DNA from 2 places in the Promicromonospora sp. NPDC019610 genome. Region 1 is predicted to be linked to the other one. Evidence: riboswitches for the same ligand, from Rfam matches in the RefSeq annotation. Region 1 holds a riboswitch; the other holds the start of a gene.
The links. A riboswitch is a leader RNA that binds a small molecule or an ion and turns the genes downstream of it on or off. The one in region 1 is predicted to bind thiamine pyrophosphate.

Region 1 (5,378 bases):
CTGACGTCGGGCGGGCCGTCCCGGGCTGACAGGATGGACCCATGCGAAGCGTCACCCTTCTCGGCTCCACCGGTTCCATCGGCACGCAGGCCGTCGACGTCATCGGGCGCAACCCCGAGCGGTTCCGCGTCGACGCGCTGTCCGCGGGCGGCACGGACCTGCCGCTGCTCGCCCGGCAGGCGGCCACGCTCGGGGTCCGCGCCGTCGCCGTGGCCGACGCCGCCGCGCGCCCCGCCCTGACCACCCTGCTCGGCGAGGCCGGCGCCGACGGCGTCGAGGTGCTCGCCGGGCCCGACGCCGCCACCGAGCTGGCCGGCCGGGGGAGCGACGTCGTGCTCAACGGCATCACCGGCTCCGTCGGGCTGCGCCCCACGCTGGCCGCGCTCGACGCCGGGTCGACGCTGGCGCTCGCGAACAAGGAGTCGCTCGTGGTGGGCGGCGCCCTGGTCAAGGCCGCCGTGCGGCACGAGGGCCAGATCGTGCCCGTCGACTCCGAGCACTCGGCCATCGCGCAGTCGCTGCGCTCGGGCTCCTCGGCCGAGGTGCGCCGGCTCGTGGTGACCGCCAGCGGCGGGCCGTTCCGGGGGCGCTCGCGGGACGACCTGCGCGACGTGACGCCCGCCCAGGCCCTGCGGCACCCGAACTTCGCGATGGGTCGCGTGGTCACCACCAACTCCGCGACCCTGGTCAACAAGGGTCTGGAGGTCATTGAGGCGCACCTGCTGTTCGACCTGCCGTTCAGCGCCATCGACGTCGTGGTGCACCCGCAGCAGATGATCCATTCCATGGTCGAGTTCGTCGACGGTTCCACCATCGCGCAGGCTGGGCCGCCGCGGATGCTCGTGCCGATCGCGCTCGGCCTGTCCTGGCCGGACCGGCTGCCCGACGTCGACGTCGGCATCGACTGGACGCAGGCCGCGAGCTGGGAGTTCCTGCCCCTGGACGACGACGCCTTCCCGTCCGTCCGGCTGGCCCGCCAGGTCGGCGAGGCCGGCGGGACCCATCCCGCCGTCTACAACGCCGCGAACGAGGTGTGCGTGGACGCGTTCCACGACGGCACCATCGGGTTCCTCGACATCGTCGACACGGTGGCCGCGGTCGTCGAGGCGCACGCGTCGGTCGGGGCGGGCGACGCGTCGTCGGTCGAGGGCGTGCTGGAGGCCGACGCCTGGGCGCGGGCGCGCGCGGCGGAGATCCTCAAGTCGGCGTGACCACCCCGCTGACTCGCCATGGCCGGTTCGCCGAGTCAGCCAGGTGGTCCGACCAGGTGGCTGACTCGGCATCCGCCGGTTGGTGAGTCAGTTGGCTGGTCGGCGGGTGGCGTGGGCGTGGTCGACCGGGCCGTGGCCCTGCCACCGGCCCGACGCCGTCCCCGTGCCGCCGACGACGAGGGCGTCCGCCGCGCGCAGCGCCCCGGTCAGATACTCCTTGGCGGCCCGGACCGCCGGCTCCCACGCGTCGTGCGCGGGGCGCAGCACGGCGCACGCCGAGCTGAGCGTGCAGCCCGTGCCGTGGGTGTTCCGCGTGGGGATCCGGGGGGCGACCAGGGCGACGACGCCGTCCGGCCCGAGCCCCGGACCCGCGAGGTGGTCCACCGACTCCGCCGAGTCGAGGTGACCGCCCTTGACCAGCGCGAACCCCGTGCCGAGCGCCCGCAGCGCCCGGGCCTGGTCGGCCGCCTCCCTGCCGTCGCGGGCCGGGTCGGCGCCCAGCAGCACGGCGGCCTCGGGCAGGTTGGGCGTCACGAGGTCGGCCAGGGGAAGCAGCTCGTTGCGGAGCACCGCCTCCGCGTCGGGCGCGAGCAGCCGGTCGCCCGACGTCGCGACCATCACCGGGTCGAGCACCACGTACGGCGCGCGTCCGGCGGCCCGCAGGTCGCGCAGGGCCGCGGCGACGGCCCGGGCGATCGCGGCGTCCGTGGTCATGCCGATCTTGATCGCGTCCACGGCGACGTCGGCGAACAGCGTGTCGAGCTGCGCGCGCACCATGTCGGCGGGCACGGGGTGCACCCGCGTCACGCCGGTCGTGGACTGCGCCGTCAGCCCCGTGAGCACCGCGCAGCCGTAGCCGCCGAGCGCCGCGAAGGTCTTCAGGTCGGCCTGGATCCCGGCACCGCCGGACGGGTCCGACCCCGCGATCGTCAGCGCCACGACCGGGTGACCGGGCGGGCGGACGCGCGGGGCGACGTCGGCGGCCCGCGCCGCGTCCCGTGCGGACGGGCTCATGAGGCCGGTCCCGTCGTCGCCCGCGGGCGCGCCCCCGAACGGCCCGGGGCCCGCGCCGCAGCCCAGGCCACCGCGATCTCCCGCGCCGCGGCGGCCGGGTCGGGCCGGCCGCAGACGGCGGAGACGACGGCGCTGCCGGCCGCACCGGCCCCGTGCAGTGCGGCGACGTCGTCCGCCCGCAGCCCGCCGATCGCCACGCACGGCAGCGCCGCGGCGGCCGTGACGACGCTCAGCCGGGTGAAGCCGATCGCCGGCCGGGCGTCGGACTTGGTCAGGGTGGGCCGCACCGGGCCCACGCCGAGCAGGTCGACGGTGCCGGGCGGGAGATCGGTCGCGGCCCGCGCCTCCTCGGGCGTGCTGACGCTCAGCCCGAGGTGCCGGTCCGGACCCAGCAGGCGCCGCGCGGAGACGGGGTCGAGGTCACACTGGCCCACGTGGGCGCCGTCGGCGTCGATCGCGAGCGCCACGTCCACCCGGTCGTCCACGACGAGCGGGACCCCGAGCGGGCGCAGCAGGGCGACCAGCGCGCGGCCCAGGTCCACCAGCTCGCGGGTGGTCGCTCCCGGGTCGCGGAGCTGGACGGCGGTCACGCCGCCGTCGACCGCCGCGCCTACCGTGGCGACGACCCCGGCGGGGCCGCCGCACTGCCGGGTGTCGGTGACGAGGTAGACGGTCGGGTCGAGGCGGATCCGGGCGCTCACGCCTCGGCCCGCGCGGGCTCGTGCCCGGTGGCGGGCTCGTTCACCAGCCCGGCGCCGAACCCGACGGCCTCGGGGTCGACGTCGAACACGCGGTCGACCAGCTCCACGGCGAAGCTGCCGGGGGTGGTCGACGCGGTGCGGTCGGCGGCGACGCACAGCCAGGCCGTCGCGGCGGTCGCGGCGAGCAGGCGGTCCTCGGTGACGGCGGAGCAGGCCGCGACGAGCGCGCCGAGCGAGCAGCCGACGCCGGTCACCCGCGTCATCAGGGCAGTGCCGGCTCGGACCCGTACGACGCGCTCGCCGTTGGTGATCAGGTCGGACGCGCCGCTGACGGCGATCACCGCGCCGGACGACCGGGCGAGGCCGAGCGCGACATCCCGCACGGCGTCGGGCGTGTCGAGGGAGTCGACGCCCCGGCCGCCGGCGCCGCCGGCGAGCGCCTGGACCTCGGACGCGTTGCCGCGCACGACGGCGGGTCCGCGCGCGAAGAGCTCGGCCGCGAGGCGGGTGCGCAGCGGCAGCGCGCCGATGGCCACGGGGTCGAGCACCCAGGGCACGCCCGCGGCGGTGGCGCCGTCGACGGCGGCGCGCATGCCGTCGGCCTGGCCACCCTCGACGGTGCCGAGGTTGACGAGCAGGCCGCCGGCGACGCCGGCCAGGACGGGCGCCTCCTCGGGGTCGGCGACCATGGCCGGCGCCGCCCCGGCGGCGAGCAGCACGTTGGCGGTGAAGTTAGTGACCACCACGTTGGTCACGCAGTGCACCAGGGGTGCGGTGTCGCGCACCGCGGTGACGACCGACGCGACGGCGTCGGGCAGGACGGAGCCCATGAGGCGTTCCCTTCGCTAGCACTACCTAGATCAGGTTCCACGGGTGCATCTCAGCCGGGCTGGTGCCCGGCGCCCCGCGCCAAGTGGGCCCACCCTAGCCGCGGACGTCGTCCGTCCGAAACCGTCTCGGCGGGTGGGGTGCTAGCTCGTGGAGCCCTGGCCCGCGCCGTACCGCAGCCCGTCGACGAGCAGGTCGAGCATGCGCCGACCGTGGTCCGGCTCCTCGTCCTCCATGGGCAGCGACAGCTTGGACACGGCGTACAGGAGGTCCTGTGGGCTGGCGACGGCGCGGACGGCGCCGGCCGCGACGGCGGCGTCGAGCAGCGAGCCGAGGGCGGGGCCGAGCCGCCCGATGAAGTAGGCGGGCAGGGCGTCGAACGCCGGGTCGCCGGAGTGCAGCGCCGAGGCGAGCCCGCGCTTGGTCACGAGGAACTGGGTGTAGCGGTGGAGCCACTTCTCGAGCGCGACGACCGGCGGGTGCTCGGCGGCCAGCACCGGCGCGGCGTCGGCGGTGGCGTCGACCTCGGCCTGGAACACGGCCTTGACCAGGTCGGACCGCTTGGGGAAGTGCCGGTAGAGCGTGCCGACCCCGACGCCGGCCAGGTCGGCGATCTCCTTGGCGGGCGCGTCGACGCCCGACGTGCCGAAGACCTGCTTGGCGGCGTCGAGCAGCGCGTCGATGTTGCGCTGCGCGTCGCGGCGCAGCGGCCGCTGCTCTGTGTTCTGGATCACTTCGCTCCCGATCTCTTGCTAACCGGAATGGCTTTCCATATAGTTCTGGAAGAGCGTTCCGCTTAGTTCCAGAGTACGGCACCGCGGCGACGCCCACCAGACCTCTCGACCCCAGGAGGGCCCCATGCAGTACCGCAGCCTCGGCCGGACCGGCATCAAGGTCAGCCCCTACGCGCTCGGCGCGATGATGTTCGGCGCGATCGGCAACCCGGACCACGACGAGTCGGTCAAGATCATCCACAAGGCCCTCGACGCGGGGATCAACTTCATCGACACGGCCGACGCCTACTCGCGCGGCGAGTCCGAGGAGATCGTGGGCAAGGCGCTCAAGGGGCGCCGCGACGACGTCGTGCTGGCCACCAAGGTGCACCTGCCGATGAGCGACGACCCCAACCACCGCGGCAACTCGCGGCGCTGGATCATCGCCGAGGTGGAGAACTCCCTGCGTCGCCTGGGCACCGACCACATCGACCTGTACCAGATCCACCGGCCCGACCCGGACACGGACGTCGAGGACACGCTGGCCGCGCTGACCTACCTCGTCAACTCGGGCAAGGTGCGGGCCATCGGCTCGTCCACCATGCCCGCCGCCGACATCGTCCAGGCGCAGTGGGTGGCCGAGCGGCGCGGCCTGGAGCGGTTCCGCACCGAGCAGCCGCCGTACTCGATCCTCAACCGCGGCATCGAGCGGGACGTCCTGCCGGTCGCCCAGCAGTACGGCATGGGCACCCTCGTGTGGAGCCCGCTGGCCGGAGGGATGCTCACCGGCAGGTACCGCAAGGGCCGCGCCAGCGACGCCCACCGGGCGCAGTACGGGTTCGCGCACCTGCAGGACGAGCGGCGCCTCGACGTCGTCGAGCAGCTCATCCCCGTCGCGCAGGAGGCCGGGA
Region 2 (5,378 bases), on a different contig from region 1:
GAGCACGGGTCGTGGCACCACGAGCTCGACACCGAGAACCGCCCGTCCGGGCTCACCTGGGTGGGCAAGCCCGACGTCTACCACGCCGCCCAGGCGGTGATCCTGCCGGAGCTCCCGCTCACGGGGTCGTTCGCGGCGTCGGCGCAGCAGGCGGGCCAGATCCTGGCCTGACGACGGCCCCGGACCGGGGCGCGTCCACGGTGTCGTGCGTGCCGGCGCCGTGGGCGGGAGACAATGGAGCCATGAGGATCTCCGCACGAGCCGACTACGCCGTCCGGGCCGCCGCCGAGCTGGCGGCGGCCGACCACGACGGGCCCGTCCGCGCCGAGGCCCTGGCCCGGGCGCAGGACATCCCGCACCGCTTCCTGGAGGGGATCCTGAGCGACCTGCGTCGCGACGGGCTCGTCACCAGCCATCGCGGGGCCGGCGGCGGGTACCGTCTCGCCCGGCCGGCAGACTCGATCACCATCGCCGACATCGTGCGCGCCGTGGACGGGCCGCTCGTCTTCGTTCGCGGCAACCGGCCGTCCGACCTGGAGTTCCAGGGGGCGGCCGCGCCCCTCCTGCACGTGTGGGTGGCGCTGCGGGCCAACGTGCGCGCGGTGCTGGAGGCGGTGTCGCTCGCGGACCTGGTGAGCGGCGCCCTGCCGGACGACGTCCGCGCCCTGACCGAGGGCGACTCGGCCTGGTCGAACTCCTGAACCCGACTGGAATCCTGACCGGACATTGACGTCCGGCTGTACCCGGTCCGGCCGAGCTCCGGCCGAACTTCGAGCGAGCGCGGGACTTTCACCCGACTTACTCGTGCGCACTTATCCGATCTCTGAGATGCTTGTTGTTTCCGACCGGGTTAGGTGGTTACCTTGACGCGGGCCCGACTTTGCCATGGCCCTGTGTCGTATCCCCCCGGACCTGGAAGGTCACGACCATGAGAACCCTGATCCTGCTGGCGCTCGTCGGCCTCGGCGCGCAGCTGGTGGACGGCAGTCTGGGCATGGCCTACGGCGTCACCTCGACGACGCTTCTGCTGGCTATCGGCACCAACCCCGCGGCGGCCTCGGCGACCGTGCACCTCGCGGAGATCGGCACGACTCTCGCGTCCGGCGCCTCCCACTGGCGCTTCGGCAACGTGGACTGGAAGGTCGTCGCCAAGATCGGCATCCCCGGAGCGATCGGCGCGTTCGCCGGTGCCACGTTCCTCTCGTCGCTGTCGACGGAGGTCGCCGGACCGGTCATGTCGGTGATCCTGCTCCTGCTGGGCCTCTACGTGCTGCTGCGCTTCACGGTGCAGGGCCTGCCGACCCGCTCGGACAAGCCGCTGCGCAAGAGGTTCCTCGCTCCGCTCGGCCTCGTGGCCGGCTTCTTCGACGCCACCGGTGGCGGCGGCTGGGGCCCGGTCGGCACGCCCGCGATCCTCGCGAGCGGCCGCCTCGAGCCGCGCAAGGTGATCGGCTCGATCGACACGAGCGAGTTCCTGGTGGCCGTCGCCGCCAGCGTCGGCTTCTTCGTCGGCCTCAGCGGCGAGGGCATCGACTTCACCTGGGTGCTCGCCCTGCTCATCGGTGGCCTGATCGCGGCGCCGATCGCGGCCTGGCTGGTGCGCCTGGTGCCGCCGCGCATCCTGGGCTCGCTCGTGGGTGGCGTCATCGTGCTCACCAACTCGCGCACGCTGCTCAACAGCGACTGGATCGCCGCCTCCGACCCGGTGAAGATCCCGGTCTACGTGGTGATCTGGCTGGGCTGGGCCGCCGCCGTCATCTGGTCCGTGCGGGCGCACCGCAAGGCCCAGGCCGAGGAGGCCGCCGTGAGCGAGAAGCCGGAGGCCGATAGCGTGTCGGCATGACGTCCGACCAGGTAGCGGTGATCACCGTCTCCGACCGCTGTGCCCGCGGCGAGGCCGAGGACCGGTCCGGTCCTGCGGCGGCGCGGATCTTGCGCGAGGCGGGGTTCACCGACCTGGCCACCCATCTGGTACCCGACGGCGTCGAGCCGGTCCGCGACATCCTGCGGACCGCGCTCGACGCCGGCGCTCGTCTGGTGGTGACCACCGGGGGCACCGGGATCACGCCCCGCGACCTCACGCCTGAGGGCACCCGTGCGGTGCTGGACTACGAGGTGCCGGGTGTCGCCGAGGCCGTGCGGCAGCGGGGCACCGCTGCGGGCATCCCCACCGCCGCGCTCTCGCGAGGGCTGGTGGGCGTGGCCCGGGCCGCAGGCGGGACGCGCGCGCTCGTGGTGAACCTGCCCGGCTCGTCCGGGGGCGTGCGGGACGGCCTCGACGTGGTGCTCGCCCTCTGGCCGCACGTCCGCTCCCAGCTCGAGGGCGGCGACCACCCCGCCCCGGCGCCGGCGTAGCGCGTCCGGCGGGTCAGCCGCCCGCGAAGGGCGGGAGCACGTCGACAGTGACGCCGTCCGGCACGGTCGCCTCGTCCGTCGTGGCGCGGGCGCCCGCGACCAGCAGCGCGCACTTCGGCAGCACGACACCCAGGGCCGGGTGGGCGGCGGCGAGGGCGCCGCGAAGGGCGGCCACCGACGTCGGGCCGTCGAGCTGTTCGGTGGTGCGCCCCGCGGCCTCCCGGGCGCCGGCGAAGTAGCGGACCGTGATCACTCGGGACGCACCCAGTCGCCCGACTTGCCGCCCGTCTTGCGCTCCAGCCGCACGTCCGCGAGCGAGACCGACTTGTCCAGGCCCTTCACCATGTCGATCACGGCGAGGCCGGCGACCGCGACGGCGGTGAGCGCCTCCATCTCGACGCCGGTGCGGTCGGCCGTGCGGACGGTCGCGGTGACGACGACGCCGTCGTCGGTCACCTCCAGGTCGACCGCCGCGCCGTGCACGCCGATCACGTGGGCCAGCGGCAGCAGCTCGGGCGTCTTCTTGGCGGCGGCGATGCCCGCGATTCGGGCGACGGCCAGCACGTCGCCCTTGGGCACGGCGCCGTCGCGCAGCGCCTGGACCACGGCGGGGGAGCAACGGACCAGGCCCGTGGCGGTCGCCGAGCGGACGGTCGGCTGCTTGGCGGTGACGTCGACCATGCGGGCCTGGCCGCGGTCGTCAAGGTGCGTGAAGCTCACGGCACCAGGGTGCCATGTCCTCAGACGGCGGAGCGGCGCGCGGCTATCCGCACCGCGGCGTTGTGCGCGCCCTTCGCGGCCAGCCGCTTGGCGAACACCGCGGTGCCGGCGGCGACGGCCGCGAACACGGTCGCCTGCAGCAGGTCCAGCTCCGGGTCGTCCGGCTTGTTGGGCGCGTCGTTTCCGGTCACGCCCTTCCAGATCATGCTGACGGCCTTCTGGGCGACCCAGCCGGCCGCGATCGTCAGGGCAAGGGTGCCGACCTTCTCGCCGAGTGTCTGTTCCGTCTCAATCTTGGCCATCTTCTCACCGTAGCCCCCGGCGGCCGACTAGGCTGCATGGAAACGACAGGGGAGCGCCCCCACGGCGCTGAGAGTGCGGAAAGCCGCAGACCCTTGAACCTGATCCGGGTAACACCGGCGGAGGAAGTCGGAGGCATGATGTTGCGTCTTTCCGGTGCCCACGGGGGCACCATCACCACCGGCACGATCGCGGCCACGCTGTCGGCGGTGCTGCTGCTCGCCGGGTGCTCCGGCGGCTCCGGCTCCGGCGACGACGCGTCCGGCACCGGCGACCCGGGGACCGTGACGCTGGTGACCCACGACTCCTGGGCGCTCGACGAGAAGCTGATCGACCAGTTCGAGCAGGAGTCCGGCACGACGGTCGAGGTGAGCGCCGCGGGTGACGCCGGCACGCTGGTGAACCAGCTCGTGCTGACCAAGGACGCCCCGCTCGGGGACGCGGTGTTCGGCATCGACAACACGTTCGCCTCCCGCGCGCTGGAGGCCGGCGTGGTCGAGGAGTACACGCCCGCGGACCTGCCCGAGGGCGCCGAGCAGCTCGGCGGGGCGCTCACGCCCGTCGACCAGGGCGACGTCTGCGTGAACGCCGACGAGGCGTGGTTCGAGGAGTCCGGCCTGGAGGTGCCGACGACGCTGGAGGACCTCGCCGACCCGCAGTACAAGGACCTGCTCGTGGTGACCAACCCGGCGACGTCATCCCCGGGGCTCGCGTTCCTGCTGGCGACGATCGGGGCGTTCGGCGACGACGGGTTCGAGGACTACTGGACCTCGCTCGTGGACAACGGCGTCAAGGTCGCCGACTCGTGGGAGGACGCGTACTACGTCGACTTCTCCGGGGCGGGCGAGGGCGGCGAGCGGCCGCTCGCGCTGTCCTACGCGACGTCGCCGGCGTTCACGGTGAGCGAGGACGGCTCGGAGTCGACCACCAGCGCGCTGCTGGAGACCTGCTTCCGGCAGGTCGAGTACGCGGGCGTGCTCGCCGGCTCCGACAACCCGGAGGGCGCCCGGGCGCTGGTGGACTTCCTGCTCACGCACGACGTCCAGGCCGCCCTGCCCGAGTCGATGTACATGTACCCGGCCGACGCGGCCGTGGAGCTGCCCGCCGACTGGCAGAAGTTCGCGCCCCAGGCCGACGTGCCGTTCGAGGTAGACCCGGCCGACGTGAGCGAGCACCGCGACGAGTGGATCGAACGATGGACCGAGACCGTCGTGGGCTGAGCCGGAGCGGGGCCGCAGGCTCAGCCCACCACGGGCAGAGCCTGAGCCGGAGCGGAGCCGCAGGCTCAGCCCACCACGGGCGGAGCCTGAGCCTGACCGGGAGCAGGGGGCACGGGCTCCGGCCCGCGCCCCTCCTCTGGGGGGTCGCGGTCGCCGTCCCCCTCGGCTTCCTCGCGGTCTTCTTCGCGTGGCCGGTGGCGGCGCTCGTGGTGCGCGGGTTCGTGCCCGACGGCGCGCTCGACCTCACCGGGTTCGTCGAGGTGCTGACCCGCCCGCGCACGTGGCGGCTGGTGGGGCTCACCCTCACCCAGGCGGTGCTCGGCACGGCGTTCTCCGTGCTGCTCGGCCTGCCGCTCGCCTACCTCCTGTACCGGCGGTCGTTCCCCGGGCGCAGCCTGGCGCGCGGGCTGGTGACCGTGCCGTTCGTGCTGCCCGCCGTGGTGGTCGGTGTCGCGTTCCGCGCACTGTTCGCGCCGAGCGGCGTGCTCGGGTTCCTCGGGCTGGAGGAGTCGCTCGCCGGGATCGTCGTCGCGCTCGTCTTCTTCAACGTCTCCGTGGTGGTACGCACCGTGGGCGGGCTGTGGGAGCGGCTCGACCCCCGGGCCGAGGAGGCCGCGGCGTCGCTGGGCGCCGGTCCGGCCCGCGTGTTCCGCACCGTCACGCTGCCGTCGCTCGCGCCCGCGATCACCTCGGCGGCGTCGGTGGTGTTCCTGTTCTGTGCCACGGCGTTCGGGGTGGTGCTCGTGCTCGGCGGCGTGCGCTACGGCACCATCGAGACCGAGA

Region 2: another riboswitch for thiamine pyrophosphate. It lies ahead of ACH45N_RS21140 (thiamine ABC transporter substrate binding subunit); the one in region 1 lies ahead of thiM (hydroxyethylthiazole kinase).

What each region holds. Positions count from the first base shown of each region.
Region 1 is NZ_JBIRXX010000001.1:2,247,781-2,253,158, forward strand. It holds gene ACH45N_RS10020 (RyR domain-containing protein) at 1-4, shown strand, start outside; gene dxr (1-deoxy-D-xylulose-5-phosphate reductoisomerase) at 42-1,211, shown strand; gene thiD (bifunctional hydroxymethylpyrimidine kinase/phosphomethylpyrimidine kinase) at 1,299-2,225, opposite strand; gene thiE (thiamine phosphate synthase) at 2,222-2,926, opposite strand; gene thiM (hydroxyethylthiazole kinase) at 2,923-3,756, opposite strand; TPP riboswitch at 3,746-3,843, opposite strand; gene ACH45N_RS10045 (TetR/AcrR family transcriptional regulator) at 3,898-4,488, opposite strand; gene ACH45N_RS10050 (aldo/keto reductase) at 4,613-5,378, shown strand, end outside.
Region 2 is NZ_JBIRXX010000003.1:1,262-6,639, forward strand. It holds gene ACH45N_RS21105 (AGE family epimerase/isomerase) at 1-171, shown strand, start outside; gene ACH45N_RS21110 (RrF2 family transcriptional regulator) at 243-701, shown strand; gene ACH45N_RS21115 (sulfite exporter TauE/SafE family protein) at 929-1,843, shown strand; gene ACH45N_RS21120 (molybdenum cofactor biosynthesis protein B) at 1,840-2,355, shown strand; gene ACH45N_RS21125 (MoaD/ThiS family protein) at 2,369-2,608, opposite strand; gene moaC (cyclic pyranopterin monophosphate synthase MoaC) at 2,605-3,075, opposite strand; gene ACH45N_RS21135 (DUF4235 domain-containing protein) at 3,096-3,377, opposite strand; TPP riboswitch at 3,415-3,520, shown strand; gene ACH45N_RS21140 (thiamine ABC transporter substrate binding subunit) at 3,516-4,595, shown strand; gene ACH45N_RS21145 (ABC transporter permease) at 4,571-5,378, shown strand, end outside.